DNA from 3 places in the Streptomyces sp. NPDC020875 genome. Region 2 is predicted to be linked to each of the others. Evidence: riboswitches for the same ligand, from Rfam matches in the RefSeq annotation. Region 2 holds a riboswitch; each other region holds the start of a gene.

Region 1 (10,568 bases), on a different contig from region 2:
GGCGGCGGGACCGGGGGTGTCGCCCGAGCGCGCCGGAGCGGACGCAGCCGTACGACCGGCCGCGGGACCGGTCTCGGCCGGGCCGGGCGTCCCGGGGTGGGCCGCCGGGGCTTCGGGCGCCGCGTCCGTGGCGGCGGGCCCGGGCGCGGGTGGGTGGGGGCGGGTGCCGGTCGCCGCCGCGAGGGCGGACGCCAGGCCCCCGAGTTCGACCTGGACGACCGCGACCGGCTTCGCGGGCGCGGTGGCCGCCGCCGCGCGCAGGGCCGCCGCGAGGTCGCCCCCGTCGCCCGAGTCGGTCGCTCCGTTCTCCCGTACCCAGGGGATCGCGGTGACCACGACCGCGTCGCAGTCGTCGGCGGCCAGCGCCCGGGCCAGGGCGGCCCTGAAGTCCGCGGGCGCGGCGCCGGTCGTGAGATCGAGCGGCGGCAGCGGGCGCAGGCCCTCGGCGAGACAAGCGTCGTAGGTGAGCAGACCGAGGGATTCGGAGTTGCCGAGGATCGCGACGCGCGGCCCGCGCGGCAGCGGCTGCCCGGCGAGCAGCAGGCCGACGTCGACGAGTTCGGTGACGGTGTCGACCCGGATCACACCCGCCTGGCGGAGCAGGGCGTCGACGGCGGCGTCGGGGATCCGGGGGGCGGGGACCGCGTGGCCGGGGGGCTCGCTGCCGCTGTGGCGGGCGCCCTTGACCACGACGACGGGCTTCACGGCGGCGGTCCGGCGGGCGAGCCGGGTGAACTTGCGCGGATTGCCGATGGACTCCAGATAGAGGAGGGCGACATCGGTATCGGGGTCCTCGTACCAGTACTGGAGGATGTCGTTGCCGGAGACGTCGGCGCGGTTGCCGGACGACACAAATGTAGAGAGTCCGGCAAGCCCGGCGAGTCCGGCCAGGCCAGCAGATCCGGCGAGGCCGACAGGTCCGGCGAGGGCGGCGGCGGTATCGGCGGCGGCGGTCGGCCCGGCCGGGTCCTCGGAGGCGGTGGGCCGGGCGGGACCCGTACCACCGGGGCCGTAGAGCCCGGCCGCCCCGGCTCCCCGCCGGTGCAGCGCCGCCAGCAGCGCGATACCGATCGCACCGGACTGGGTGAAGAGCCCGATCCGGCCGGGCGCGGGGGCGTGCGGGGCGAGGGACGCGTTCAGACGTACGGAGTCCGCCGTATTGATGATCCCGAACGAGTTCGGGCCGATGATCCGCATGCCGTACGAACGCGCCTGCCTGACCAGCTCCCGCTGGCGCGCCCGTCCGGCGGCGCCGGTCTCGGCGTATCCGGCGCTGAGTACGACGAGGCCCCGGACACCGGCCTCACCGCAGTCGGCGACCACCTCGGGCACCCGCTCGGCGGGTACCGCGACGATCGCGAGATCGACCGGCGGCCCGGCGGTACCGCCACCGGCCGCCGGGTCCGTCCCGGCGCCCGGACGGACGCCCGAGCCGGTGATCTCCGTGACCGAGCGGTACGCGGGCACACCGTCGACGTCGAGCCGGTCGGCCGGGAAGGCCCGGTTCACGGCGTAGGCCCGGCCCGTGTATCCCCCCGCGATCAGATCGCGCAGCACCGTACGGCCCAGTCCGCCCGGTGCTCGTCCGACCCCGACGACCGCGACACCGCGCGGCGCCAGCAGCCGCCGTACTGAACGCGACTCGGCCCGGTACTCGCGGGCGCGCTGGACCGCGACGGACTCGGCGGTCGGTTCGAGGTCGAGGGAGAGATGGACGGTGCCGTCCTCGAAGCTGCGGCGCTGGGTGTACCCGGCCTCCCGGAACACCTTGATCATCTTGTTGTTGGCGGGCAGTACCTCGGCGGCGAACCGCCGGATGCCGCGCTCCCGGGCCACCGCCGCGATGTGTTCGAGCAGGGCGGAGGCGATCCCGCGCCCCTGGTGCGCGTCCTGGACCAGGAACGCCACCTCGGCTGCGTCGGCGGGCGCGCTCGCGGCCCGCCCGTGCCGGTCGATGCGGTCGTAGCGGACGGTCGCGACGAACTCGTCCCCGACGGTGACGGCCAGCCCGACCCGGTCCACGAAGTCGTGGTGGGTGAAGCGGTGGACGTCCTTGGCGGAGAGATGAGGATAGGGCGCGAAGAAACGGTAGAACTTCGACTCGTCCGAAACCTGCTCGTAGAAGTCGACGAGCCGCTCGCCGTCGGTGGCGGTGATGGGCCGGATCCGGGCGGTCGCGCCGTCGCGCAGCACGATGTCGGCTTCCCAGTGATCGGGATACGCGTGCTCCGGCGCGCCGTCGCCGTCCGCCCCGGGCCCCTGACCGGGCGCGGCCCCGGACCCGGACCCGGCCGAGGACTCCCTGGTCGGGGGCTTCCCGGCCCCCGGCCGGCCGACGTCCGACCCGCCGGAATCCGGTCGCCCGTTCTCCCGTTCGGCACCCCGTTCGGTCTGCATGGCAGAAAGCGTACGGCGCGGCTCCGCGACACGGGACTCATGGGGACTCACCGGTACTCACCGGCCCCACCGGCCCCCGCGCCCGCCGCCGCGACACGTCCCGGCCATGGTTCGCGACGGACGCCCCGGCGGGGCACTCTGGGGGGCACGACCGCGCCCCAGCGGTCGGCACGAGCACCCGGGGCGTCGTGAGACACTGACCGGGAACTGGTCTAGACAACCACTGATTACTTGAAGGGCAACACCATGGCTGAGCGCCGCGTCAACGTCGGCTGGGCCGAGGGCCTTCACGCCCGTCCCGCCTCCATCTTCGTCCGTGCCGCCACGGCCTCCGGCGTTCCGGTCACGATCGCCAAGGCCGACGGCTCCCCGGTGAACGCGGCCTCCATGCTGGCCGTGCTCGGCCTGGGCGCCCAGGGCGGCGAGGAGATCGTGCTCGCCTCCGACGCCGAGGGTGCCGACGCCGCGCTCGACCGCCTGGCGAAGCTGGTCGCCGAAGGACTCGAGGAGCTGCCGGAGACGGTCTGAGCCGACTCCGCGACTCCCGCGTCCGGCCGTCCGGCTCCGCCACGGCCTCCGGCGCGCTCCGGAATTCCCGCCGAACCGGCGCTCCCGGAATTCACAGGCGCTGATCCCCCGCCCGGGGATCAGCGCCTGATGTGTTTTCACCGCACGAACCGTACGAATGGCGAAAACATCCGACCCGGCCACGAGTCGTCGCCGGGAATCATCGGGAATGGCCATCGGAAATATGGCACGACTCCTTTATACGGGAGCCGTGTTAAATGCGGTCGCATTCCGTGTTGCCGAAATGTTGCGGTCCGCCGCCCGCCCCCGCGGGGCCGGGCGGTGCCGATTCGCCGCGGCTCCCGGCCGGGGCGCGATCGCCTCAGACCGGCCCCCGTACCCCCACCCGGGCTGCCCGGCCGGTGCCCGCCGCCGACCGCCCCCTCGCCTGCGGGCGACCCCGGACCGGCGGCCGTTCGAGGGCGCCGTCCGGGGCGCCCGGCCCGCGGAGCCGGTGGAGCCCGGCGGCGCGCTCCGTGTGCAGGGCCGTCAGGGTCCGGGCCCGCTCGGCGTCACCGCGGCCCACCGCGTCCACGATCGCCCCGTGCTCGGCCCAGCACTCGGCGGACCGTCCGTGAGCCGACTCCACCAGGTACATCCAGGCGATCTTCCGCCGGACCGGGGTGAGCAGCGCGATCAGCCCCGGACTGCCGGACGCCTCGGCGAGGGTGTCGTGGAACCAGGCGTCCAGCGCCCGCGGATCCCCCGCCCGGCCGTCACCGGCCGCCCGCTCCCGCCCCAGCCGGACCAGTCCGCGCAGTACCCGCAGATGGCCCTCCGTGCGGTGCCGGGCGGCCCGGGCCGCGGCCAGCGGTTCGAGCAGCGTACGGATCTCCAGCAGATCGGCCGCCTCCCGGCCGGTGGGCTCGGCGACCGACGCCCCGGCATGGCGCCGGGTGGTGACGAAGCCCTCGGCCCGCAGGGTCCGCAGCGCCTCGCGCACCGGGACCCGGGAGACTCCGTACCGCTGGGCGAGTTGTTCCTCGGTGAGTCGTTCGCCGCGCCGGAACACGCCGGAGACGATGTCGTCGCGAATCGCCCTGCAGACCGAATGCGCGGGAACCCGCATACTGCACCTCCGCCGTGGTCCGGGAAATCATTTGCGGTTCTTATTTCCCGGCCGACTCTATGTCAGCCGATCGGGAATTCCGACTGTTCCCGATAACCCGGCAGTTCATTTCGGCCAAGGGCGGCCGATTCCGTACGGCGGCGGCCCGTACGGTATCGCGCGGCCGGGGCGGGGCCGGGAACGCCGCGTGCCCCGGCGCGCGGGGCGCCGGGGCACGGGAGGAACAGGGGGACAGCCCGCCCGGACGGACCGGGGGCGGTGTCCGCCGGGGCGGGGGGTGTCAGATCTTGACGCCCTTGCCCCGCAGATAGGAGACGGGGTCGACGTCGGAGCCGTACTCCGCTCCGGTCCGGACCTCGAAGTGGAGGTGGGCGCCGGTCGAGTTGCCGGTGGAGCCCGCGCGGCCGATCTCCTGGCCGGGCATCACGCTCGCGCCCGCAGCGACCGAGAGGGACGACAGATGGGCGTACTGCGTGTAGGAGCCGTCGCGCATCTGGATCACGACGTTGTAGCCGTACGCGCCGCCCCAGCCCGCTTCGACGACCGTGCCCGCGCCCACGGACACGATCTTCGTACCCGTGGAGGCGTGGAAGTCGATACCGGTGTGGCTGCCGGAGGACCAGAGGGAGCTGTTGGCCCGGTACGAGGTGGTGACCTCGGAACCGGCGACCGGCGACGTCCAGGTGTTGAGGAGCCGCTTGCGCTCCGCCTCGCGGGCCGCCCGCTCCCGGGCCTCGCGCTCCGCCTTGGCCCGCTCCTCCGCCTGCCTCTTGGCCTCGGCCTCCGCCTCTGCGCGGGCGTTCGCCTCCTGCTTCTGGGCGTGCGCCTGGTCGGCGACCTGGGAGGCGAGGGTGTCGGGGCCGGAGAGCGTCCGCAGGGAGCCGGTGTCGTCGGCGGCCAGGATCTGGATGGAGCCGGTGTCCTCGGCGCTCAGACCGCCCGTCTCGGGGCCCTGGTCGCGGCCGTCGTTGTCGGAGGCGAACGCGGGGGCGGCGAAGGTGCCGATGACGCCGGTGGTGGCGAGGGTCGCGGCTCCGGCGAGGCTCGCGCTGCGGCGCGTCACACGGCTCGGGGCACGGTGCTTCCCGTGGGATCGGGCGAACGCCATGAAAGGCTGGTCCTTTCCTTCCTTCTCGCCTACCGGGTTAGCTGACGGGTTCGGAGAAGAGGAAGGTCTCCTACGGTTCCTCCGCGGGCTGCGAAGGTTCCGATTCACCCCAAGGGGAACATGGGTCCCCGGCTCCCCTGGGCTCGCGCCTGACGGGGACTCGGCGATGGCTGTCCGTGCCGCGGTTGCGGCGCCTGCCTGCGAACAGCCGGACCGACGCTAGGCGCGGCGCGTGTCGATCACCAAACAAACAGCCCTCTTTGTTGCTCATGCCACAGCACGTGTCGGTCAACTTCCCATCAAAACGGACAGCTGACGGGGCGGCGGGGGGCGACGGCCGTACTTCGGTTACCCGTTCGGCCCGTCTGCACCCCCGGCCGGATCCCTCCGGCCGGTTTCCGCCCCCGGCCCGGGTGGTCCCGCCGCCCGGACGGCCCGGGCCCGTTCCCGGCGGCCCCTCGCGCCCCGTGCCCGTACGAAAGCACCGGGCACCGGTTCCGTACGGGCACGACACGGCCCCGGTCCCGTACGCGGATGCGCGCGTACGGGACCGGGGCCGGTCGGTCCGTCTTATTGGTCTGTCCGGCTGTCCGTCGGCCCGGATTCCGCCGCCGGGCCGCCGGTTCAGCCCTTGACGACGGTGACGTCCCCGATCCCCAGCTCCCTGACGGCGCCCTCGATCTCGGCCGCGTCACCGACCAGTACGGTCACCAGCCGGTCGACGGGGAACGCGCTGACGACCGCCGCGGTCGCCTCCACCGTCCCGGTCTGCGCCAGCCGGGCGTACAACTGCCCCTGGAAGTCGTCCGGGAGGTGCTGCTCCACCTGGTCGGCGAGCGTGCCCGCGACCGACGCCGCCGTCTCGTACCGCAGCGGCGCGACCCCCACCAGGTTCTGTACGGCGACATCGCGCTCGTCGTCCGTCAGCCCCTCGGCCGCCAGGGTCCGCAGCACCGTCCACAGATCGGCCAGCGCCGGGCCCGTGTTGGGTGTGTCAACGGAGCCGCTGATGCCCAGCAGGGACGCGCCCGAGCCGTCGGGGGCGGAGCACAGCACCTGGGCGAAGGCCCGGACGCCGTACGTGTACCCCTTCTCCTCGCGCAGCACCCGGTCGAGCCGGGAGGTGAGGGTGCCGCCGAGGCAGTACGTGCCGAGCACCTGCGCGGGCCACACCCGGTCGTGCCGGTCCGCCCCGATCCGCCCGATCAGCAGCTGGGTCTGGACGGCGCCCGGCCGGTCCACGATCACGATCCGACCCGTGTCGTCGGCGGAGATCTCCTCCCGGGCCCGGGGCTCGGCCCCGTCGCCCTGCCAGGCGCCGAGGGTGTCGGCGAGGACGGCGTCCAGGTCGATCCCGGTCAGATCGCCGACCACGACCGCCGTGGCGGTGGCGGGCCGGACATGGGCCTCGTAGAAGGCCCGGACGGCGGCGGAGTCGATCCGGGCCACCGTCTCCTCCGTCCCCTGCCGGGGGCGGGACATCCGCAGCCCGGCCGGGAAGAGCCGGCGGTACAGCTCCTTGGCCGCGCGGCGGCCCGGGTTGGCCTGCTCGTGCGGGATCTCGTCCAGCCGGTTCCGGACCAGCCGCTTGACCTCTCCGTCGTCGAAGGCGGGACCGCGCAGCGCCTCCGCGAGCAGCCCGAGGGCCTTCGGCAGCCGGGAGACCGGCACCTCCAGCGACACCCGGACGCCGGGGTGGTCGGCATGGGCGTCGAGGGTCGCGCCGCAGCGCTCCAGCTCGGCCGCGAACTCCTCGGCGGACCGCTTGTCGGTCCCCTCCGACAGGGCCCGGGCCATGATCGTGGCGACCCCGTCGAGCCCTTCGGGCTCGGCTCCGAGCGGGGCGTCGAGGTTGATCTCCACGGCCACCACCTGCTGGCCGGGGCGGTGGCAGCGGAGCACGGTCAGCCCGTTGGGGAGCGTGCCGCGGTCCGGGGCGGGGAACGCCCAGGGGGTGGGCACCCCGGAGGCGGGCCGGGGGTGGAAGTCCATCGTGGTCAGCGGCTCGGCGGCGTCGGTCACTTGTCCGCCCCCTCTTCTGCGTCGTGGTCGGTCTCGTTCTCCGCGTCGGCGCCGGGCACCGGCTCGTACACCAGCACGGCCCGGTTGTCCGGGCGCAGCCGGGCAGCGGCCACCTCGCGGACCTCGTCGGCGGTGACCGAGAGCACCCGCCCGACGGCGGTGAGCGCCAGCTGCGGGTCGCCGAAGAGCACCGCGTACCGGCAGAGTTCGTCGGCGCGGCCCGCGACCGTACCGAGCCGGTCCAGCCACTCCCGCTCCAGCTGGGCCTGGGCCCGCTCCATCTCCTCCGGCGTCGGCCCCTCGGCGGCGAACCGGGCCAGCTCCTCGTCGACGGCCGCCTCGATCCCGGCCACCTCGACCCCGCCGGACGTCTTCACGTCCAGCCAGCCCAGCGACGGGGCCCCCGCCAGCCGCAGCAGTCCGAACCCGGCCGCGACGGCGGTCTGGTCCCGGCGGACCAGCCGGTTGTGCAGCCGGGACGATTCACCGCCGCCGAGCACGGTCAGCGCCACGTCGACGGCGTCGCACTCGCGGGTGCCGTCGTGCGGCAGCCGGTAGGCCGCCATCAGGGCACGGGCCGGGACGTCCTCCTCGACGACCTCGCGGAGCTGCCGCCCCATGACGTCCGGCAGCGACCCGTCGCGCGGCGGCTGCTTGCCGTCGTGGCCGGGGATCGAGCCGAAGTACTTCTCCACCCAGGCCAGGGTCCGCTCGGGGTCGATGTCCCCGACGACCGACAGCACCGCGTTGTTCGGCGCGTAGTAGGTACGGAAGAACGCGCGGGCGTCCTCCAGGGTCGCCGCGTCCAGATCGGCCATGGAGCCGATCGGCGTGTGGTGGTAAGGATGGCCCTCCGGGTACGCGAGGGCCGTCAGCTTCTCGAACGCGGTGCCGTACGGCACGTTGTCGTACCGCTGGCGGCGCTCGTTCTTCACCACGTCCCGCTGGTTCTCCATCGACTCGTCGTCGAGGGCGGCCAGCAGGGAGCCCATCCGGTCGGCCTCCAGCCAGAGCGCCAGCTCCAGCTCGTGGGCGGGCATCGTCTCGAAGTAGTTGGTGCGCTCGAAGCTGGTGGTGCCGTTGAGGGAGCCGCCCGCGCCCTGCACCAGTTCGAAGTGACCGTTCCCCTGCACCTGCTTCGACCCCTGGAACATCAGGTGCTCGAAGAGGTGGGCCAGGCCGGTACGGCCCGCGACCTCGTGGCGCGAGCCCACGTCGTACCAGAGACAGACCGCGGCGACCGGGGTCAGATGGTCCTCGGAGAGCACCACGCGCAGGCCGTTCGCCAGGCGGTGCTCCGTCGCTGTGAGGCCGCCCGAACCGGCCTGCTCTGTGGCCGTGTGACCCATGGGCATGTACGTCCCTTCGATCGCGCTGCTGTTGCTGGTCCCCCCAGGACTGCCACTGTATGCAAGCGGGCTGACACCTGGCGAAGTTCCGGGCGCCTTCGGGGTTCGCGCTGGGCGAAGTCCCGGTGCGCGGGCGTGCCCCGGGGTGCGCCCGGCGGACGCCCCGGACCGCCGGACGGGCCGGGGGCCGCGGGCGTGTTCGACGGCCGGTGGTCGGGGTTGTCGGTGCCACGGTCCACAATGGTCGGCGTCAGATCCCCGCCCGGCCGTGAAGGAGCAGGAGCCGCGATGGCCCGCCGCAGCACCAAAACCCCGCCGCCCGATGATTTCGAGGAGCGGATCCTCGATATCGACGTCGTCGACGAGATGCAGGGCTCCTTCCTCGAGTACGCGTACTCGGTCATCTACTCCCGTGCGCTGCCCGACGCCCGGGACGGCATGAAGCCGGTCCAGCGCCGCATCGTCTTCCAGATGAACGAGATGGGGCTCCGCCCCGACCGGGGGTACGTCAAGTGCGCCCGGGTCGTCGGCGAGGTGATGGGCCGGCTCCACCCCCACGGAGACCAGTCCATCTACGACGCGCTGGTCCGGATGGCGCAGCCGTTCTCCATGCGGCTCCCCCTCGTCGACGGCCACGGGAACTTCGGCTCTCTCGGCAACGACGACCCCCCGGCCGCCATGCGGTACACCGAGTGCCGGATGGCGGACGCCACATCGTTGATGACCGAGTCCATCGACGAGGACACGGTCGACTTCACCCCCAACTACGACGGCCAGGAGCGGGAGCCGGTGGCGCTCCCCGCCGCGTACCCCAATCTGCTGGTCAACGGCGCCTCCGGGATCGCGGTCGGCATGGCGACCAACATGCCGCCGCACAACCTGGGCGAGGTCGTCGCCGCGGCCCGTCATCTGATCCGTCATCCGGGCGCCGACCTGGAGACCCTGATGCGGTTCGTCCCCGGGCCCGACCTGCCCACCGGCGGCCGGATCGTGGGACTGGCGGGCGTCCGCGACGCCTACGAGAAGGGCCGCGGCACCTTCAAGATCAGGGCCACCGCGACCGTGGAGGACGTCACCCCCCGGCGCAAGGGCCTGATCGTCACGGAACTGCCGTTCACGGTCGGCCCGGAGAAGGTGATCGCCAAGATCAAGGACCTGGTGAACGCGAAGAAGCTCCAGGGCATCGCGGACGTCAAGGACCTCACCGACCGCGCCCACGGCCTGCGGCTGGTCATCGAGATCAAGAACGGCTTCGTGCCGGAGGCCGTCCTCGAACAGCTCTACAAGCTGACGCCGATGGAGGAGTCCTTCGGTATCAACAATGTGGCCCTGGTCGACGGCCAGCCGCTGACCCTGGGGCTGAAGGAGCTGCTGGAGGTCTATCTCGACCACCGCTTCACCGTGGTGCGGCGGCGCAGCGAGTTCCGCCGGGGCAAGCGGCGCGACCGGCTGCACCTGGTGGAGGGCCTGCTGGTCGCCCTCGTCGACATCGACGAGGTCATCCGGCTGATCCGCTCCAGCGAGAACTCGGCCCAGGCCAAGGAACGCCTGATGGACCGCTTCTCCCTCTCCGACATCCAGACGCAGTACATCCTCGACACCCCGCTGCGGCGGCTCACCAAGTTCGACCGGATCGAGCTGGAGTCCGAGCGGGACCGGCTGACGGCCGAGATCGAGGAGCTGACCCGGATCCTGGATTCCGACGCCGAGCTGCGCAAGATGGTCTCCGCCGAACTGGCGGCGGTGGCCAAGAAGTACGGCACCGAGCGGCGGACCGTCCTGCTGGAGTCGGCGGCCGTCCAGGTCGCCGCGGTGCCGCTGGAGGTCGCGGACGACCCCTGCCGGGTCCTGCTCTCCTCGACGGGGCTGCTGGCCAGGACCGCGACCGGCGATCCGCTCCCCGAGCCGGGTGGGCGGCGGACCAAGCACGACCTGATCGTCTCCGCCGTTCTGGCGACCGCGCGGGCCGATGTGGGTGTGGTGACGTCCGCCGGACGACTGCTGCGGCTCGCCGTGATCGATCTGCCGCAGCTTCCGCCGACCGCGTCCGCGCCGA
Region 2 (9,231 bases):
CCCCGCCGGGGCCGTACGCGAACCGGGTCGGCCGCCGCCGCTCGCCGAGGGCGAAATCTCCGCTCCGACCAGGGGATTCGTTCGGGGATTCCCGGTCGACACCTCCTGACGAACTGTACGTCCTGTACATTTTTTACAGACGACAGGCCCCGAGGAACGAGGTACGCCATGACCAGCCGTCCCGCCGCCCGCTATGTCCTTCCCCAGCTCACCGAGCGGACCAGTCGGGGCGTCCGGACCATGGATCCGTACAGCAAGCTGCTGGAGGAGCGGATCATCTTCATCGGCACCCCGGTGGACGACACGGCGGCCAATGACGCGATCGCCCAGTTCCTCCATCTCGAACACGCCGACCCGGACCGGGACATCGCCCTCTACCTCAACTCCCCCGGCGGCTCGCTCAGTGCGGCGCTGGCGGTCTACGACACGATGCAGGTGATCACCTGCGATGTGGAGACGACCTGTATCGGCCAGGTCGCCGCGGCGGCAGCCCTGTTGCTCGCGGCCGGGGCGCCGGGGAAGCGGATGGCGCTGCCGGGGGCGCGGATCGTGCTCCGGCAGCCCGCCCTCGACGAGCCGATGCGGGGGATGCCGTCCGATCTGGAGATCGAGGCGCGGGAGTTGCTGCGCCAACGGGCCGTGGCGACGGAGGTGCTGGCCCGGCACACCGGCCGGACGGAGCGGGGGGTGGCGGCCGATCTGGAGCGCGATCTCTTCCTGGACGCGGCGGGCGCGAAGGAGTACGGCCTGGTGGACCAGGTGATCGGCAGCCGGAAGAGCTCTGGGCCCGGCGGCTCGCGATGACCCCTGCCGTACCCCGTCCCGAGCTTCCGCCGCTGCCCGCGCTCACCCGTGCCGAGGGGGAGTTGCTCGATGCCTATCTCGCCGTCGCCGATCTGGTGGGCCGGATCAATCCGGCCCGTTCGGAACATACGTACGGCGCCCTGCGGGCCGCTCAGGCGCTGGTGGCGCGGGCGATCGAGCTCCGGGACGCCCTGACGCTGATGCATCGCCGGGGCGAGAGCGAGCTGCATACCGCGACTCTCGCGCAGGCTTTGCGCGTACTCGACGGCGAAAGGCGGACATTCCGGGTCACGATCCCGAAGTCGCCGTCGCACTGACGCCCCGTCGGCCGTCCGTCAACCGCCGTTCGAGTGGGATAACTCCTCCCTCGATCGGTGGAGTCGAACCGCGGGTAACGACTACGGTCGAGTTGCGCCGGGCCGACGATCCCGCTAACGGAAAGTCCTATCCCCGGCCTGGTGAGCGACCCTTCGGGTGTCCACGGAGGCGCGCCGCGCCGGCCCGATTCATACGAACGGCGCATTCGTGGCGAAACTCACATATCGCCGTTTTGGCTTCGAAATCCGGCACTTGATGGGTCAAGATCCGTGGGACGACAAGCCCCCGTCACCTCGGCGGGGCGGTCCGGGCGGACGCCGAGTCCTGCCGCTGTCCCGGATGACTGGTCGACAGAAGTGCATTCGGCAGGAGTGGAGGACCCAGGCAGTACGGGACGGCCGGAGCGATCGATCCGGAAGTCCCTAGGGGTGAAGCCGCGCCAGCGGCCGGGCACCTTCGTCCGCCCGAACCCGACAGGTCATCCTTCACAGGCGGCTGACGAAGGGTTGCGCATGAGTGCGCAGATGAACGTCCCGTCCCTGCTCGGCCGGGCGGGCACCGTGTCCGCCCTGACGATCGCGGCGCTCGGTGCCTCGATGGTCGTACCGGGCGGTACGCCGGAGGCGCAGGCCGCCGCCACGGCGCACGCGGGCAAGGCTCTGAAGGTCGCCGCGTCCAAGAAGGGGGCACCGTACAAGTACGGCGCGGCGGGCCCGTCCCGCTTCGACTGCTCGGGGCTGACGGTCTACTCGTACAAGCAGGCAGGGAAGAAGCTCCCGCGGACCGCGCAGCAGCAGTACAACAAGACCCGCAAGATCTCGGTGAAGTCGCGCCAGGCCGGAGACCTGGTCTTCTTCCACGGCAGCGGCGGGGTCTACCACGTCGGGATATATGCCGGGAAGGGGAAGATCTGGCACTCGCCCAAGCGGGGTTCCTGGGTGAAGCTGGACAAGATCTGGACCAAGAGCGTGTCGTACGGGCGCGTCAAGTGACGCTCCGGCGGAGCTGAGCCGCGTAGTGGCCCCGGGGGGGGGATCCTCCTCCGGGGCCGCCGCGCGTCCTGGGTGCCCCGGCGCCGCCCGGGCGGCGGAGCGCCGGTGCCTACGGCTCACCGGGCCCGCGGCCCCGGTCCCGGCCCTGGTTCCGGCTCTGGTTCCGGTCGGCGCCGTCCCGGGCCGTCGGGGCCCACGGCAGGGCGACCCAGACGGTCTTGCCGCCGTCCGGCGTCGGTGTGACCGTCAGCCGGCCGCCGCTGTGCGCGGTGAGGCTGCGGACGATGACCATCCCCCGCCCGTTGTCCTGCCGGACCGCGGCGGGCAGCCGCTGCGGCCGGCGGGGATGGCTGTCCGTCACCCCGATCCTCAGCTCCTCGTCGCGCTCCAGCAGCAGATCGACGGTGAAGGTGGGCGACTGGCCGAAGGTGTGCTGGACGGCGTTGGTCGTCAGTTCGGAGACGATCAGCCGGATGGTGTCGGCCATGTCCCCACCGGGCGGCAGCCCCCACTCGGCGACGACTTCGGTGACATGTCCGCGCGCCACGGACACCGACCCGGGGTCGCTCGGCAGAGTGATCGAACTCTCCAGCAGATCCGCCATGGCGACGCCGTCCCTTCCCAGCCGCGGCCGTGCCTCGGCCGCGCCTCCGACGTCCCGGTCTCCCGGCTCCCGGCGGCCCGGGGCGGGGCCGCTCGGACGGCTTCGGCGGGGCACCGAGCGTCGGACTGCCCTCATCCTGCCGCCGCAGGCACGATCCGCCAAGATCTGTGGACAACTGTCGCCCGAAGCGGTGAACTCTGCCACGCAAGACCGTTTTTAGCCATACCCATACGCAAATGTCCGGCCTCGGTGCGCCGTTCAGCGCTCCGGAGCCGGGCGGACGGGTGTCCGGCCCGGAGGCAGGGCCTCGGGCGGCGCGGTGCCGATCACGGTGGCGACCGCCGCGGCGATCTGCTCGTCCGTGAGATCGGCCCGGGCGGTCAGCCGGAGCCGGGAGACCCCGTCCGGAACCGACGGGGGCCGGAAGCACCCCACCTGGAGCCCCGCCGTCCGGCAGTCGGCGGCCCAGCGGACGGCGGCCTCGGGCGAGGGTGCCCGTACCGACACCACCGCCGCGTCGGGGCGCGCGGCGGTCAGCCCCGCCCCGGTGAGCCGGGCGTACAGTTCGGCGGCGACCGCGCGGACCCGGTCGGCGCGGCCCGGTTCCCGTGCCAGCAGCCGCAGCGACGCCCGGGCCGCGCCCACGGCCGCCGGGGCGAGTCCGGTGTCGAAGATGAACGTCCGCGCGGTGTTGACCAGATGGGCGATGACCCGGGCCGGGCCGAGTACCGCGCCGCCCTGGCTGCCGAGGGACTTGGAGAGGGTCACGGTCGCCACCACGCCCGGGTTTCCGGCGATCCCGGCGGCGTACGGCGTACCGCGCCCGCCGGGCCCGAGGACGCCGAGCCCGTGCGCGTCGTCCACCAGGAGCGCCGCACCGCGTTCGGCGGTGATCGCGGCGAGTTCGGCCAGCGGTGCCGCGTCGCCGTCGACTGAGAAGACCGCGTCCGTGACGACCAGCGCCCGGTACCGGGGGCGGGCGTCGAGGATCTTCCGTACGGCCGCGGGGTCGCCGTGGGCGGCGATCTCGGTCTCGGCCCTGGCGAGCCGGCAGCCGTCGACGATCGAGGCGTGGTTGGCGGCGTCCGAGACGATCAGGGACCCCGGTCCGCCGAGCGCCGTGACGGCGGCCAGATTGGCGGCGTAGCCGGAGGCCAGTACGAGGGCGGCCTCGAAGCCGCAGAACGCGGCGAGTTCGCGTTCCAGGGCGGCGTGCGCGGTGGTGCTTCCGGTGACCAGCCGCGAGCCGGTGGCGCCCGCGCCCCAGCGGTGCGCGGCGGCAGCGGCGGCGGCCACCACCTCGGGGTGCCGGGTGAGGCCCAGATAGTCGTTGCCCGCGAGATCGAGCGTCTCCGGGTCGGCGGTGCGCGGCCGGAGCGCGCGGACCAGCCCGGCGCGCTCCCGGCGCGCGGACTCGTCGTCGAGCCAGCCGAAGGGGTCATCGGGCATCTGTCGCGCTCCCCCGCTCGTTCCCGTGGGTTCCGCCGCCGGGCGGTCGTGGCCGCCGCGCGGGCGCCGCTCCGGCGTCCGCCGTCGACCAGTTCGTTTTGTAGGCAGCTCACAGAGGCTAACCGGGTGCGCCCCGGCTCCACATGTGGTCATACACACACTTCGTCGGCGGTCTGTTGTGAGATTCCGACTTTCCCGGGGGGAGTCCGGTACGCCAGGATCGGCGCCATGGAGCTTCTCGACAGGCTGGTGGAGAAGGGGCTGCGGCGCGAGCCGCCGACCCGGGACGAGGCGCTGGCGGTTCTGGCGACCTCCGACGACGACGTACTCGATGTGGTGGCCGCGGCGGGCCGGGTGCGCCGCCAGTGGTTCGGGCGGCGGGTGAAACTCAACTATCTCGTCAATCTGAAGTCGGGGCTCTGTCCCGAGGACTGCTCGTACTGCTCGCAGCGGCTGGGGTCGACCGCGGGCATCCTCAAGTACACCTGGCTCAAGCCGGAGGAGGCGTCCGAAGCGGCCGCCGCCGGGGTCGCGGGCGGCGCCAAGCGGGTCTGTCTGGTGGCGAGCGGCCGGGGTCCGACCGACCGCGATGTGGAGCGGGTCTCCCGCACCATCGAGACGATCAAGGAACGGAACGAGGACGTCGAGGTCTGCGCCTGTCTCGGGCTGCTCTCCGACGGGCAGGCGGAGCGGCTGCGGGCGGCTGGCGCCGACGCGTACAACCACAATCTGAACACCTCCGAGGCGACCTACGCGGACATCACCACCACCCACACCTACGCGGACCGGGTGGAGACCGTCGGGCGGGCGCGGACGGCCGGGCTCTCGCCCTGCTCCGGGCTGATCGCCGGGATGGGTGAGACGGACGAGGACCTGGTCGATGTGGTCTTCGCCCTGCGGGAGCTGGATCCGGACTCCGTTCCGGTGAACTTCCTGATCCCCTTCGAGGGCACCCCGCTGGCGAAGGAGTGGCATCTGTCGCCGCAGCGCTGTCTGCGGATCCTGGCGATGGTCCGGTTCGTCTGCCCCGATGTGGAGGTACGGCTCGCCGCGGGCCGGGAGATCCATCTGCGCACCCTTCAGCCGCTCGCGCTCCATCTCGCCAACTCCGTCTTCCTCGGCGACTACTTGACGAGTGAGGGGCAGGCGGGCCGGGCCGATCTGGAGATGATCGCCGACGCGGGGTTCGAGGTGGAGGGCGCCGGGACGACGACACTGCCGCCGCACCGGGCCGCCGCCGGGGGCTGCGGCGGGTCCCACGCCCATGCGCCGTCCGGGGCCGACGCCGCCGCTACCGGCGAGGCGGCCGGTGGCTGCGGCGGGGCGGCCGGATGCGGCTCGGTCTGCGGCCCGTCCGCCGAAGCCGACGTGACCGCGGACACCGGAGGCACCGAGCGGGCCGGGGATGCCGGGGGTGCCGGAGACGGTACGGAGGCGGACGCGCCCGGCGCCGGATCACGGCCGCGCCCCGATCTGGTGGCGGTACGCCGCCGGGGCGCGGGCACCGAGGTGGCCCCCAATGCCTGAGCTGCCGGTCCCGGAACTGCTGGCGCTCGACCGGGCCCATGTCTGGCATCCGTACGCCCCGATGCCCGGCCGGACCGACCCGCTCGTCGTCTCCTCCGCGTCCGGCGTACGGCTGCGGCTCGCGGAGCCCGTACACGGCCGCCGTGAGCTGATCGACGGCATGGCGTCCTGGTGGTCGGCGCTGCACGGCTACAACCACCCCGTCCTCAACGAGGCCGCGCGCGGCCAGCTGGACCGGATGAGCCATGTGATGTTCGGCGGGCTCACCCACGAGCCCGCCGTTCGGCTCGCGACCCGGCTGGTGGAGATCACCCCCGAGCCGCTGCGCCATGTCTTTCTCAGCGACTCGGGATCGGTCTCCGTCGAGGTCGCGGTGAAGATGTGCCTCCAGTACTGGCGTTCGGCCGGGCGGCCCGCGAAGCGGCGGCTGCTGACCTGGCGCGGCGGCTATCACGGCGACACCTGGCAGCCGATGTCGGTCTGCGACCCCGGCGGCGGGATGCACCGGCTCTGGTCCGGGGTGCTGCCCGAGCAGTTGTTCGCCGACGCGCCGCCGTCCGGTTTCGACGACTACGACGCGTCGTACGCGGACCATCTGCGGGAGATGGTGGCCGAGCACGCCGACGAGGTGGCCGCGGTCGTCGTGGAGCCGGTGGTGCAGAACGCGGGCGGCATGCGGTTCCACTCCCCGGCCTATCTGCGGGTACTGCGGGAGGCGTGCGACGAGCACGGCGTCCTGCTGGTCTTCGACGAGATAGCGACCGGATTCGGCCGTACGGGCACCCTGTTCGCGGCGGAGCACGCCGGGGTCTGTCCCGATGTGATGTGTCTGGGCAAGGCGCTGACCGGCGGCTACGTCTCGATGGCGGCGACGCTCTGCACGCCGCGGATCGCCGACGGGATCTCCCGGGGCGAGTTCCCGGTCCTGGCGCACGGCCCCACGTTCATGGCCAACCCGCTGGCGGCGTCGATCGCGTACGCCTCGATCGGGCTGCTGCTGGACCAGGACTGGGCGTTCGAGGTCAAGCGGATCGAGGGCGCGCTGCGGGAGGGGCTGGCACCCGCGGCGGAGCTGCCGGGGGTGGCCGACGTCCGGGTACTCGGCGCGATCGGGGTGGTCCAGCTCGACCACCCGGTGGACATGGCGGCGGCCACGGCGGCGGCGGTGCGCGCCGGTGTCTGGCTGCGGCCGTTCAACGATCTGGTCTATGTGATGCCGCCGTTCGTGATGGACGACGAGGACCTCGGCACCCTGTGCGAGGCGGTCGTGGCGGCGGCGACGGCGGGATGAGGGGCGCGATGCGGAACGGTACGGACCCGGCGGTCGTGGTGGTCTCCGGGACGGGCACCGAGATCGGGAAGACCGTGGTCACGGCCGCGATCGCGGCGCTCGCGCGGGCGCGCGGGCGGAGCGTGGCGGTGGTGAAACCGGCCCAGACCGGAGTCGGGCCCGGTGAGCCCGGTGATGTGGCCGAGGTGGCGCGGCTGGCGGGCCCGGTGCGCGGCGTCGAACTGGCGCGCTATCCGGAGCCGCTGGCTCCGGCGACAGCCGCCCGGCGGGCGGGAGCGGTGGCCGTACGGCCCCGGGACGCCGCGGACGCGGTCGCGAAGGCGGCGGTCGAACACGAACTGGTACTCGTGGAGGGCGCGGGCGGGCTGCTCGTCCGGTTCGACCCGGACGGCGGCACCCTGGCAGACGTCGCCGTACTGCTGGCCGCGCCGGTACTGATCGTGGCACCCGCCGGGCTCGGCACCCTCAACGGTGTCGCGCTCACGGCGGAGGCGCTGCGGGCCCGCGGGGTCGAGCCGCTGGGGGTCGTCGTGGGCAGCTGGCCGGACGACCCCGATCTGGCGGCACGGTGCAATCTGACCGATCTCCCCGTGGTCGCGGACGCGCCGCTGCTGGGCGCGGTGCCCGAGGGGGCGGGCACGCTCCCGCCCGAGGTGTTCCGGGACCGCGCGGCCCGGTGGCTGGCCCCGGAACTGGGCGGGGTGTGGGACGCGGCGGCCTTCACCGCGGGCCTCGACGTGGCCTTCACGGCCGCGGAATAGGCCGCAGGGCGGCGGCCCCGGCCGCCCAGGGGCGGGTCCCGCGGCGGTTCCGGTCCGTAGGCCGTGTCGTCGAAATGGCGCCGTCCGCCCGAAGGGCGGGGCCCGCGGCGTCCGGTGCGTACGGTCGCGATGGCGGTGGGGTCCCCCGGCGGAGCCAGGGGGGGCGGTTTCCCTCGTACGGGACGTACTCGGGACATCCCGACAACGCCGGGGGGGCACGCCCTCTGGGCTCCGCCCCGGGAGGACCTCACCGTGCCCGAAGGGCTACGGGGGAGAACGCGCGTGCCGGGCGCCACGGGCCGGGCGCGATTTCGACGACCCGGCCCGGGCGGCGCCGGGCCGTGACCCGGCGCCCCGAACCGGCGCGGGGCGACCCGTGGTGGTGTCCCGTACCGGAACCGGAGGAGAATGGGGGCTGACGCGCCCGCCCGCCGAGGAGGCCCGCGATGACCGTGCGCCGAACGTCCGCGCCGTCCCGGGACGGCGTGCACCACCCCGTCTTCTCCCGGTTCTACGCCCGCCTCAGTACCCGGCTCGACACCCGGGCCGGGATCGTGGACCACCGTCGTGAACTGCTCGCCGGGCTCTCCGGCCGGGTGATCGAGATCGGTGCGGGCAACGGTCTGAACTTCGCGCACTACCCGCGGGCCGTCTCGGAGGTCGTGGCGATCGAGCCGGAGCCGGTCCTGCGGGGGCTGGCGCTGGAGGCGGCGCGGCGGGCCGGTGTACCGGTCGACGTGGTGCCGGGGACGGCGGAGGCGCTGCCGGTGAAGTCGGAGGCGTTCGACGCCGCCGTGGTGTCGCTGGTGCTCTGCTCCGTACGGAGCGTCCCGCGCGCCCTCGCGGAGCTGCACCGGGTCCTGCGGCCCGGCGGTGAGCTGAGGTTCTTCGAGCACGGACCGGCCTCGTCCCGGGGGATGGTCCGGGTGCAGCGGGCCCTGGACGCGACGGTGTGGCCCCGGCTCTTCGGAGGTTGCCACACCTCGCGGGACACCCTGGCGGCGCTGGACGAGGCGGGGTTCGACCTGGGCGCGTACCGCCGGCTGACGGTGCCCGAGGGCGGCGAGCGGCTGCCGACGTCCGCGTGTGTGCTGGGGGTGGCCCGGCGTCCGTTCCCGGCTCCGGGCCCGGAGGGCCGGGGCGCCGCTCCCGGCGGGGAGCCGGGGACGCCCGGCTGACCGTTCCCGTCCGGACGGCGGAACGGGGAACCCCGGTACGGGGCCCGTCCGTTGGGCGGATGTGCTGACCACCGTGCTGTGGACGACCGGCGGACTGGCCGCCGCGGGCTCGGCCGCCCTGCTCGCGGACCGGGTGCTGCTGTGGATGGAGGCTCGCCACTGGATCTACTGGCGGAGAACGAAGACGCTCTCGTCCATCGGCGCCGACTTCCTCCAGGAGTCGGATCCGACGGCCCGGGCCGTCAGTACCTCCATGGAGCGGGAGCGGGTCCGGCGGAACGTCCGGCCGGCCGACGAGCCGCCGTTC
Region 3 (10,568 bases), on a different contig from region 2:
ACCCCCCGGACCCCCGATCCACGGCGCCCGGCGGGCCGCCGGACGAGCCGGAGTCGCTGCCCGACGTGGCGCCCAGGCTCCGCGATCTGCGCCGCAGGCGCGGACTGACCCTGGAGGCCGCGGCCCATCGCGCGGGGCTCTCGCCCGCGCATCTCTCCCGGCTGGAGACCGGCCGGCGCCAGCCGTCGCTGCCGATGCTGCTCGGTCTCGCCAGGATCTACGGTACGACAGTCTCCGAGCTGCTGGGGGAGTCGTCGCCGGAGCACGACCCGGTGATCAGGGCCGGGAGCCGGGAGCCGTCCCAGGCCGACGGGTGGACGTACCACCAGGTCGGCGGGCCGGGCCGGGCGATGCAGTCGCTACGGCTGATCGTGCCCTACGGCGCCCAGGGCGAGCTGGTCCGCCAGCACCCCGGCGAGGAGTGGCTCTATGTCCTCGACGGCCGGGTCCGGCTGTCGCTCGGCGACACCGTGCACGAGCTGGGACCCGGTGACAGCGCGCACTACGACTCCCTCACCCCGCACCGGATCACCGCCGCGACCAGGGACGGAGCAGAGATGATCTTCGTCCATACGCTGCTCCAGAGCCCCGATATCTTCCATCCGCACTTCTGACGGCGCCCCGTGCCGGTCCGGCTTCGCCGCCCGGCCCCCGACGACCGTCAGAACCGCCCGACCGGTCCCGGTGACCGGCCGGGAACCCCTCCCGGCCCGGCCGGGGGACAGCCCCGGCCCCGGGCCGGAGAAAGCAGAGGCCGTCATGGTCGAGAACCCCACCGCGGGCGAGGGTGCGGCACTCCCCGCCGACCGTCCCGTCCGGGAGCGCAAGGAGGAGGGCAAGTTCCCCAAGGGGATCTGGATCCGGCTCTTCGCCTATCTCGTCGCCGGACATGTCTTCGCGGGCTTCCTCTATCTCCTCTTCGAGGTCGGCGCGAAGTAGTCGCGGGCCCCGGTCGGGGGCGCCGCCGCGCCGCCGGTCAGGCCGTGGTGAGCAGCCGCTCCCGCAGCCGGTCCCGGGTCTCCGGGGCCAGGCCCAGCCCCCGGGACAGATACTCCTCGGTCCCGCCCCAGGTCGAGTCGATGGTGTCGAAAGCGGCCCGCAGATACGCCGGACGCGCGTCGAACAGCGGGCTCAGCAGCTCCATCACCTCGCCGGACGTCCCGGCGGGCGCGTCGTCGGCCCGCCGGACCAGATAGCGGCGGTGCGGGTCGTTGGACTTCAGATAGTCGGCCTCGATCGCCTCCCGCTCCACCCCGACCGCCAGCAGCGCCACCGCGATCGAAAGACCCGCCCGGTCCTTGCCCGCCGCGCAGTGCATCAAGGCCGGGACGCTGTCCTCGGCCAGGGCCCTCAGGACCCGCCCGTGCTCGCCGGTCCGGCCCGTGATCAGGGTCCGGTACGACTCCACCATCCGGTCCGCCGCCCGGCCGTCCGCCAGCAGGGACCGCAGCTGGGGCAGATCGCCCCGGTGGACCACCTGCCAGAACTCGGCGCCGTCGGCCGGATCGCTCAGCGGCAGATTGAGATTCCGCACCCCCGGCAGGGTCACGTCCGGGCCCTCGATCCGGATGTCGGCCGCGTTGCGGAAGTCGAAGATCGTATGGAGGCCGAGACCGGCGAGGAAGGCGGTGTCGCTTCCGGTGGCATGAGCCAGATGGCCGCTGCGGTAGAGCCGTCCGTGGCGCACCGTCCGCCCGTCGCCGGTCGGCATGCCGCCGACGTCGCGGAAGTTGCGGACCCCGGCCAGCTCGGGCTCGGTGGACGGAACCTGCGGCACCTGCTGCGTCACTGAGGGCTCCCTGAGGCGTCACTGCCGTCGGCCCGGACGCCGACGGTGGCGTGAACCCGACGATACGACATCGGTTCCGTCGGGCGATCTTCTTGTCGGACCGGTCCTGAGTGGTGCCGCGAGGGTGCCGGAGCCGGGCCGGAGAACGGCCGAACCGGCAGAGGATCGTAGGGTTCTGTCCGTATTCATGCCCAATAGGTGCTTCGTCGAACATGCCCCGCCTCATGGGTAGATGGGCGCTCCTCATGAGCAGGATCACAATCGTGACGTTGTGTGGCGGGGGCCGCCGGGCGGGACGCCCCCGGCGGTGGGGAGTTGGCCCGGGGGTCTCCACGGAGGGTGACCGGCTCCGGCGCCCCCGCAAGATCGACCCCGGTCGCTGCCGTACCGCTTGGCTTGTTCCTGGCGACATGGCCGGTTTACGGTCGCCGAACTCCGGACGGACCGCCGAATCCTGCCGCCGCCCGGACTTTCCTTCACCCGAACCACGTGGCAGGAGCGGGGGACCCAGGTAGTACGCCGATCCGGGCGACCGGACGGCTCGGGGTGAAGCCGTGCCCGACGGGCGCGGCCGGGCAACTCCAGCCCGAACCCGACAGCTCACCTCGCAGGCGCCGGAGAGGAAACGCGCCATGCCCGGAAAGGGTAAGCACCGCCGTCCCCGGACGACGGTCATCACACGCGGCATCGTCGCCGCCGGTACCGGCGGAGCCGCCATCGCCCTGCCCCTGATCGGGGCCACCGGCGCCCACGCCGCCGAACCCGCCGCCCCGGTGACCGCCGCCGTCGCCCCGGCCGCCCAGGTGACCCCGGCCGCCGCCGAGAAGACCGCCGCCGGAGCCACGACCTATGTCGTCGTCGCCGGTGACCACCTGTCCAAGATCGCCGTCGAGCGCGATGTCGAGGGCGGCTGGCAGCAGCTGTACGCCGACAACCGTACGGCCGTCGGCGACGACCCGTCCCTGATCCACCCCGGTCTGAAGCTCACCCTGAACGGCGAGGGTGCCGAGCGCCCGCAGTCCGGGACCGGCGAGAAGCCGGCGAAGGCCGAGAAGAAGGCGGAGACCGGCAAGGCCGACCGCGCCTCCCGCGACGGCGCCCGGGCCACCGCCCCGGCCCCCGCCGCCGAGCCCGCCCCGGCGAAGCAGGCCGCCCCGGCCGCCGAGCCCGCCGCCGCGGAGCCCGCCCCCGAGTCCGCCCCGGCCACCGGCGGCTGGTCCGCCCCGGTCGACGGCGCCGTCAGCACCCCGTACCGCGCCTCCGGCGCCATGTGGTCCAGCGGCTACCACACCGGTGTCGACTTCGCGGTGCCCACCGGGACCGGCATCAAGTCCATCGGCCCCGGCACCGTCGTCTCCGCCGGCTGGGCCGGCGCGTACGGCAACGAGGTCGTCATCAAGCACACCGACGGCACCTACTCGCAGTACGCCCATCTCTCCTCCCTCTCCGTCGCCGCGGGCCAGACCGTCAGCGGCGGACAGCAGATCGGCCTCGCCGGTTCCACCGGCAACTCCAGCGGCCCGCATCTGCACCTGGAGGTCCGTACCGGACCGGGCTACGGCTCCGACATCGACCCCGTCGCCCATCTGCGGAGCCACGGCGTCAACCTCTGAGCCCGCCGAGCGCGTTGAACCCGGCTCGTCCCGCGCCCCGGACCGCCCGTCCGGAGCGGCCACCGCGTCCCCCACGACACCCCTGTCGTGGGGGACGCGGTGTATTCCCGGCCGGTCGCGGGATCACGGTGTGATAGATCACGGCCCGTCAACCCCTCCCTACGGTCGCGTAGGTCACATCCCCGAGGGGAGGATGGTTGCCGTGGCAGACGATTCGAGCACAGTGATGACCGGCGGGATCGGGTCGTACGCGGCGATCGGTGACAGCTTCACCGAGGGCGTGGGGGACCCGGGACCCGATGGAACCTACGTCGGCTGGGCGGACCGCTTCGCGGTACTGCTCGCCGACCGCGTACCGGAAGGCACCTTCCGGTACGCCAATCTGGCCGTACGCGGCCGACTCCTCGACCAGATCGTGGCGGAGCAGGTGCCCAGGGCGCGGGCGCTCGCCCCGGACCTGGTGTCGTTCTGCGCCGGGGGCAATGACATCATCCGCCCGGGCAGCGACCCGGACGACGTGGCGGAGCGGTTCGAACGGGCCGTCGCCGAACTGACCGGGGCCGTCGGCACCGTCCTGGTCACCACCGGCTTCGACACCCGTGACATCCCGGTACTGCGCCATCTGCGCGGCAAGATCGCGACCTATACGGCTCATGTCCGGGCCATCGCCGACCGCTACGACTGTCCGGTGCTGGACCTGTGGTCGCTCCGGTCCGTGCAGGACCGCCGGGCCTGGGACCCCGACCGGCTCCATCTGTCGCCGGAGGGGCATACCCGGGTCGCCCTGCGGGCGGGTCAGGTACTGGGGCTCGACATCCCGGCCGACCCCGACCAGCCGTGGCCGCCGACCCCGCTGCGGGGCACGCTGGAGGTACGGCGCGACGACATCCACTGGGCCCGGGAGTATCTGGCGCCGTGGATCGGGCGGCGACTGCGGGGCGAGAGCTCCGGCGACCATGTGGAGGCCAAGCGGCCCGATCTGCTGCCGCTGTGACGCCGTGTCCGAGGGCCCGCCCGTACCGGGAGCGGGCCCTCGGACACGGTCATCCCGTCATCCGGTCACGCCGGGACCGTCAGGCGTAGGTGTACCACTGGGTGTGGTCCAGCAGGCTGGCCGGTGTGGTGTTGGTCCACGGCGCCATGTTCTCGTTGAGGGCGACCGCCCCCGTGGTGCTGGTGCTGGGCAGGTACTCGGCGCTGGTCGGGTGGAGCGCGTGCCAGTCGGCCCAGAGCTTGTCGACATAGGCGTGGTGCAGCCAGAACACCGGGTCGTTGGGGGACGTGGCGCCCTCCATATGACCCCGGACCCAGCTGTGGACCCGGTTGTGCATGCTGTAGTAGCCGTCCGTGCCCTCCAGCCGGGCCCGGAAGCCCGTCGAACCGTCCCGGAACGGGGCGGAGTCGTAGGTGGTCAGGGTCAGCGCGTCGGCGACCTGCGCCGCGGTGGGCAGGGTCGGTACGAAGAACCCGAGGGCGCGCCGGAGGTACACCCCGGTGTCGACCCCGACGGTGATGTTCCACTTGCCGCCGGAGTGGGCGAACGGGCCGTCCATGACCTGATCGTCCTGGGCACGGCCGGTGCCGCCGAGGAAGTCCGGGGCCCAGAGCGACGAGGAGGCCGTGTTGTCGACCGTCCAGTCCCAGTAGGGGATCGACACCGTCGGGTCGACCTTCTGCAGTTCGGACTCGAAGTCGATCAAGTACTTGCGGTGCCAGGGCAGGAACGACGCGCCGAAGTGGCCCACGTAGACGCTGGTGTTCATATCGAGGGCGAAGCGGAGCCGGTGGGCCTCGACGAACTGGTCGTAGACGCCTATTCGCTTCACCTCCAGCACGGCGTCGGTGAACTTCTTCTTCTCGGCGGTGGTGAGGCTCGCCTGGTTCTTCCGTACGGTCATCTCAGGGGCTCCCGGCTCAGACGGCGGACATGAACGGCACGACCTGGGCGCCCTTGAGGCTCTCGACCGCGGCCCGCGCGGCGTCGAGCGGGGTCTTGAACCGTGAGTAGTGGTTGATCGCGCTGCTCCAGCCGAACTTGTCGTGCTTCATGATGTGGAGCTCACGGCCGTCGATCAGAACCCGGTAGCCGCCGTGGGCGGCATGGGACTTGGCGGCGTGTCCCTCGGCGGGCAGCCCCTGGATCCGGCGGCCCTGGAAGACCTCGTCGAAGGAGCCGAGTCCCTTGGCGACGTCGTGCGAGCCGTGGCCGCCGGAGGAACCGACGGCGGTCGCGGTGGCGACCCCGATCAGTGCCGTGCCCGCGGCGGCGCCTGCGGCGGCCCCGATGACCTGGCGTCGGGTGAATCTGGACATGACGAAACGACCTCCTGGAATGGTGGTGGAGGGCGGCCCCGGGGATGTCCCGGAAGCGCCGCGGCCATGACTACCCGGGCCTTCGGCTTCGCAGTAGGCCGCCGAGGTCGGTTGGCTGCCATTGGGTCATGTCTTCGCAGGTCATCGCGTTGCAGCCGGTGCTTCTCGGTGCCCGGCGCCAGGAGCCGTCGCCCACTGTGGTGAAGATTCTGTCGTGAAGGCGGGGCAAATATGAAGATCCTTCGGTGGTGAGGCGATGCCGGAGGTCCCGCCCATGATCGGAACATGGCCGGAAATCGGGCCACGCTTCCGGGGGTTATGTCCCGGATGGTGAGATCCCCGGGGCCGGGATCCGTTCGAGTACGCCACCGGCGAAGACGTCGTACAGCGGCAGAGACTCCAGATGGACATAGCCGATATGGCAGTCGCAGAGCGCCAGCGGACAGGCCCTCGGCCGGAGCGCCGCCCGGTAGGAGCCGTCGTACAGATTGCCCAGCTCGGCCCGGACGAAATGACAGCGCCGGACCGTCCCCTCGCCGTCGACGGAGATCACCGACTCGCCCGTCCGGCACGGCAGCCCCGCCGAGCGGTGGGGGCGTCTGCTGTACGGGAACAGCGGGTCGACCGCCGTCCAGGCGTCGGCCTCCGCGTCCTCGTAAGTCCGGCCCTCCGCCGCGTTGACCCAGAGATAGACCTGCTCCGGAAGGTCGGCGCGGAGCCGCAGGGCGTCCTCGCGGTGCTCGGGCAGCCCCACGATCCCGACACTGAACCGGATGCCCCGGTCGGCCAGTTCACGGGTCCGGGCCAGGAACCGGTCGTACGGCGTCTCGCCCGGATGGTACGTACACCAGAGGGCCAGCTTCGCCGGGTCGGCGTCGGCGAGCCACTCCGTACGGCAGCTGAGGTTGGTCTGGATCGCCACCCGGCGGATATGCGGCAGCCGGGACAGCTCCACCAGGGTCCGCCGGTACCAGGACCGGACCAGACCCTCCCCCCAGGGGGTGAAGAGGACCGAGAGCCGGTCCCCGGTCTGTGCGGCGGCCCAGTTGGAGAAACGTTCCAGCGCCGCCCGGTCGGCCCGGAGCTGGTCCGGGGTGTCCCGGCGCTTGGCGAAGGGGCAGTAGGGACAGTCGTAGTCGCAGGAGGCCAGCGGCCCCCGGTAGAGCAGCGTCAGATCCATGACGACGGCCTCACTTCGGCTCGTACGCGGTCATCCGCGCCCGTACGGCGGGGGAGAACAGCTCGGGGCCCAGCGCGTCCGAGTGCGCCAGCCCCTCGGGGCTCAGCCGCAGCAGACCGGCGGGCGCCGACCCGTCCAGCCAGCCCAGGGCCGTGAACCGGGCCAGCTCGGGACCGAAGTCGTCCCCGGGGTCCCGGCCGAAGCGCTCCCGGTACTCGGCCACGGCCAGGCCCCGCGCCTGGAGCAGCGACTGCAGCAGATGGCGCCGGCGGGACTCCGCCGGGTCCATCGCGAAACCGACCTCGGCCCGGCCGAAGTCCTCGGTCCCGGTGTAGTCGTCGATGATGCCCCGGACCTCGGACGCGGCCACCGCGTAGTCGAACGAGTAGTGCAGCCCGGAGGTGTAGGAACGGGCCCCGCAGCCCAGGCCGATCATCCCGTCGGTCTGGCAGGCGTAGTCGTCGGGGCCGCGCGCCGCCCCGGCGCCCGGGGCGTCGGTCCGCCGGAACATCCGCATCGACACCTGTTCGTACCCCTGGCCGAGCAGCAGATCCCGGCCCCGGCGGTAGAGCGCCAGCCGCCGGGCGTCCCACTCCCGGTCGCTCTCCCGGGCCCGCCGGTCGAGACCGGTGAGCGGCCGGACGTACAGGGGGTAGAGATACAGCTCCTCCGGCCGCCAGGCGAGGGCCGTCTCCAGGGAGTAGCGCCAGCTGCGTTCGGTCTGGCCGTCGATCCCGTAGATCAGATCGATGTTGAGGACCGGGATCCGGCTCTCCCGGATCCGCCCCAGCGCCGCCTCCACCTCGGCCGTCCGCTGGGGGCGGACCGCCGCCCTGGCCTCCTGTGCGACAAAGCTCTGCACCCCGATGGAGAGCCGGGTCGTCCCCCGGGCGGCGAGTACCGCGAGCCGGTCGGCGGTCGCCGTCGACGGGGAGGTCTCCACCGCGAGCGGGACCGCCGCCAGATCGGCGCCCATCCGCTTCTCGGCGATGTCGCAGAGCCGTTCCAGTTCGTCGGCGGTGAGGAACGTCGGCGTACCGCCGCCGAACGCGGCGGCTGCGAACCGGACCGGACCGTCGTCCCCGAGCGCGTCCCGTACCGCTGTCGCCTGCCGGTCCAGGGCGTCCAGATAGCGGGTGGTCAGCTCGTCGGGGGCGCCGATCCGGGTGAAGAGATTGCAGAATCCGCAGCGGATCTCGCAGAACGGTATGTGGAGATAGAGGGAAAGGGCGTCCTTGCGCTCCCCGGCCCACAGCTCGCGCAGCGCCGGACGGTCGTCGCCCAGCGGGCGGTAAGCGGTTTTATGGGGATACGCATAGACGTAGTGCTGGTACGGCCGGGGGTGCGCGGCCGGTGCGAGAGTCATACGGCGGTCTCCAGCGGTGCGGGGAGAGCGGCCGCGCGGGCCGGGGGCTCCAGGAAGAAATGGGCGTACGGCACGGTCCACACGGCCTCGTGCCCCAGCCGGTGACCGGTGTAGCCGTCATCCCCGTAGGTGGTGCCGTGGTCGGAGCAGACGATCGCGAAACAGCGGCGACGGCTCGCGGCGGCGGCGAACAGCCGGCCGATGTGCCGGTCCACGTACTCCAGCGCCGCCGCGTGCGTGGCGCGCGAGTCACCGGCCTCCCGGGTGGCACCGGGCAGATGGAACCAGTTCGGCTGGTGCAGCGACGGGACGTTGACGAAGAGGAAGAGCCGCCGCTCGCGGGGGAGTCCGGCGACGATCTCCGCCGCCCGGTCCACCTGCGACGCGAACGAGGTCGGCGAGGCCACCCCGAACTCGGGCTCCCAGTGGCTCTCCTGGAAGAGGCCGGGCAGTACGGAACCGAGCGGCCCCTGCCGGTTGAAGAAGCCGACCCCGCCGATACAGACCGTGCGGTATCCGGCGGCGGCCAGACCCGACACCAGATCGGGGGTGTCGAAGACATAGGTGTCCCCGGCGGTCGTCTCGCTGCCCGCGAACCGGGCCGCGAACAGCCGGGGATGCGGACCCGGGGCCGCCGGGGTGGGCAGAAAGCCCGCGAACATCGCCTGATGGGAGGCGTAGGTGAAGCTGCCGGGCGCGTGCCGCCGCTCCCAGCGGCCCCCGGGCAGATGACGGGCCAGATGCGGGATCCTGCCCTGCTCCGCCAGTTCCTGGGCCACGTCGTACCGCAGGGTGTCGAGGGTGACCATCAGCAGATCGTCCCGGCCGACCACCTCGTTCATATCCGGCTCCGGGAACCCCTCGGAACCGGGCACTCCGGAGCCGGGCTCGCGGGACCCGGCGGACCCGGGCACAGGCTCCGGGAGCCCGGCGGTTCGCGACGGCCCGGGGGCGGTGTCAGGCTTCGGCACGTTCGTTCCTTGCTCTCGGTGCTGTACTCGGTGGTGCGACCGTCGCCGACGGCGATGCGGTACGGGCGGCCGGAGGCGGGACGCCCCGCGAGGCCCGGGCCCGGACGGCGGCTATCTGCGCCCCGTAGGTGTCCAAACCCTCGGCCCCGCCACCGGGCAGCCCGGTGAGCCCCGGCAGCAGATCGCCGAAGGCGTTCACCTCCCCGACGGCGAACCGCCGCCAGTCCCGCAGCGGCAGCAGATCGACCCCGACCCGCAGCGCCGCGGGGAACAGGGCCGCGGCCCGCTCGCAGATCGCCAGTGCCTCGTCCCAGTCGCCGCCCGCGCGCCCGATCGCGGCCCGGGCCGCCGCCAGATCGCCCCGGGCACCGCCCAGATGGAGATTGGTCATCGGGGAGCGGCTGGTCCGCAGGACCGCGTGACCGGCCCGGCCGTCGGTGACGACGATCCGCAGATCGGCGCTCCGCCGGTCCTGGGTCGCCTTCGGCAGCCACCGCTCGATATGCAGTCCGTCCGGGGCGAGGGTGTCCACGATCGCCGCGATCTCGGCCTCGTCGGTGTACCGCCGCACCCGCAGGGAGTTGAAGAGCCTGCCCCGCTCGTCGCGCTCGACGGACGTCGTCGCCCGGACCCGGCCCCCGCTCGCGGTCTCCACCGCGAGCACCCCCGAGGCCGACGAGCCGTGCGCCAGTTTGACGAAGACCCGGTGCATACCGGCGTCCCGGGCCAGTGCCCGCACATCGTCCCAGCCGTGCACCTGCGGAGCCTTTGGCCCCGACGTCGGGGACTCGGGCACCGGTATCCCGGCCTCCCGCAGCACCCCGTGGCAGAGCCGCTTGTCGAACAGGACGGCCAGCTCGGCCGGATCGTCCAGCGGGACGGCACCCGCCGCCGTCACGGCGGCGGACACCTCACGGACCGCGCCGACGAACCGCCCGTACCAGCGGGCCGTCCCCTCCACCCGGGCCGGATCGTCTCCGCCGCGCAGCACCCCGTCCACATAGGGGTCCTCGCCGGGCGAGTCGATCCGCACCCACTCGCCGCGCAGGAACTCGGCCCGGCCGCGCAGTACCAGGATCCAGGGCACCACCCGGACCGGCGGCAGCCCGGCGGCCCGGGCCGCCGCCGAGAAGAGACCCGCCCGGCGGCTCTCGGCATGGGCGACCACGGCGAGCCGGGGCGCCGGGGCGGACGTCGTCGCGGTCATGGCGTCATTCGCCCACGGAGACGTAGCGGTTGTCCCAGTCCCCGTCCTGCTCCCACTCGTCGAACATGCTCTCGTCGAGGTTCACCTCGACGCCGGTGCCCTCCAGGGCGGCGGCCACCCGCTGCGCCA

The links. A riboswitch is a leader RNA that binds a small molecule or an ion and turns the genes downstream of it on or off. The one in region 2 is predicted to bind cyclic di-AMP.
Positions count from the first base shown of each region.
Region 1: linked by a shared signal. The riboswitch ahead of AB0G74_RS10010 (M23 family metallopeptidase) and the one ahead of AB0G74_RS21115 (C40 family peptidase) in region 2 are both predicted to bind cyclic di-AMP.
Region 3: linked by a shared signal. The riboswitch ahead of AB0G74_RS25675 (LysM peptidoglycan-binding domain-containing M23 family metallopeptidase) and the one ahead of AB0G74_RS21115 (C40 family peptidase) in region 2 are both predicted to bind cyclic di-AMP.

Region 1 is NZ_JBFADP010000013.1:97,060-107,627, reverse strand. It holds gene AB0G74_RS10025 (GNAT family N-acetyltransferase) at 1-2,397, opposite strand, end outside; gene AB0G74_RS10020 (HPr family phosphocarrier protein) at 2,644-2,925, shown strand; gene AB0G74_RS10015 (GntR family transcriptional regulator) at 3,287-4,033, opposite strand; gene AB0G74_RS10010 (M23 family metallopeptidase) at 4,314-5,141, opposite strand; cyclic di-AMP (ydaO/yuaA leader) riboswitch at 5,153-5,317, opposite strand; gene AB0G74_RS10005 (pitrilysin family protein) at 5,766-7,163, opposite strand; gene AB0G74_RS10000 (pitrilysin family protein) at 7,160-8,512, opposite strand; gene AB0G74_RS09995 (DNA topoisomerase IV subunit A) at 8,801-10,568, shown strand, end outside.
Region 2 is NZ_JBFADP010000036.1:54-9,284, forward strand. It holds gene AB0G74_RS21105 (ATP-dependent Clp protease proteolytic subunit) at 169-804, shown strand; gene AB0G74_RS21110 (hypothetical protein) at 801-1,121, shown strand; cyclic di-AMP (ydaO/yuaA leader) riboswitch at 1,470-1,631, shown strand; gene AB0G74_RS21115 (C40 family peptidase) at 1,635-2,114, shown strand; gene AB0G74_RS21120 (ATP-binding protein) at 2,224-2,718, opposite strand; gene AB0G74_RS21125 (8-amino-7-oxononanoate synthase) at 2,977-4,167, opposite strand; gene bioB (biotin synthase BioB) at 4,396-5,694, shown strand; gene AB0G74_RS21135 (adenosylmethionine--8-amino-7-oxononanoate transaminase) at 5,687-6,985, shown strand; gene bioD (dethiobiotin synthase) at 6,994-7,746, shown strand; gene AB0G74_RS21145 (class I SAM-dependent methyltransferase) at 8,193-8,924, shown strand; gene AB0G74_RS21150 (hypothetical protein) at 8,986-9,231, shown strand, end outside.
Region 3 is NZ_JBFADP010000049.1:22,226-32,793, reverse strand. It holds gene AB0G74_RS25690 (XRE family transcriptional regulator) at 1-614, shown strand, start outside; gene AB0G74_RS25685 (DUF6126 family protein) at 760-939, shown strand; gene AB0G74_RS25680 (tyrosine-protein phosphatase) at 977-1,789, opposite strand; cyclic di-AMP (ydaO/yuaA leader) riboswitch at 2,257-2,416, shown strand; gene AB0G74_RS25675 (LysM peptidoglycan-binding domain-containing M23 family metallopeptidase) at 2,422-3,402, shown strand; gene AB0G74_RS25670 (SGNH/GDSL hydrolase family protein) at 3,596-4,396, shown strand; gene AB0G74_RS25665 (tyrosinase family protein) at 4,476-5,300, opposite strand; gene AB0G74_RS25660 (tyrosinase cofactor) at 5,317-5,715, opposite strand; gene AB0G74_RS25655 (STM4011 family radical SAM protein) at 6,032-6,895, opposite strand; gene AB0G74_RS25650 (STM4012 family radical SAM protein) at 6,906-8,261, opposite strand; gene AB0G74_RS25645 (STM4013/SEN3800 family hydrolase) at 8,258-9,103, opposite strand; gene AB0G74_RS25640 (STM4014 family protein) at 9,219-10,439, opposite strand; gene AB0G74_RS25635 (STM4015 family protein) at 10,444-10,568, opposite strand, start outside.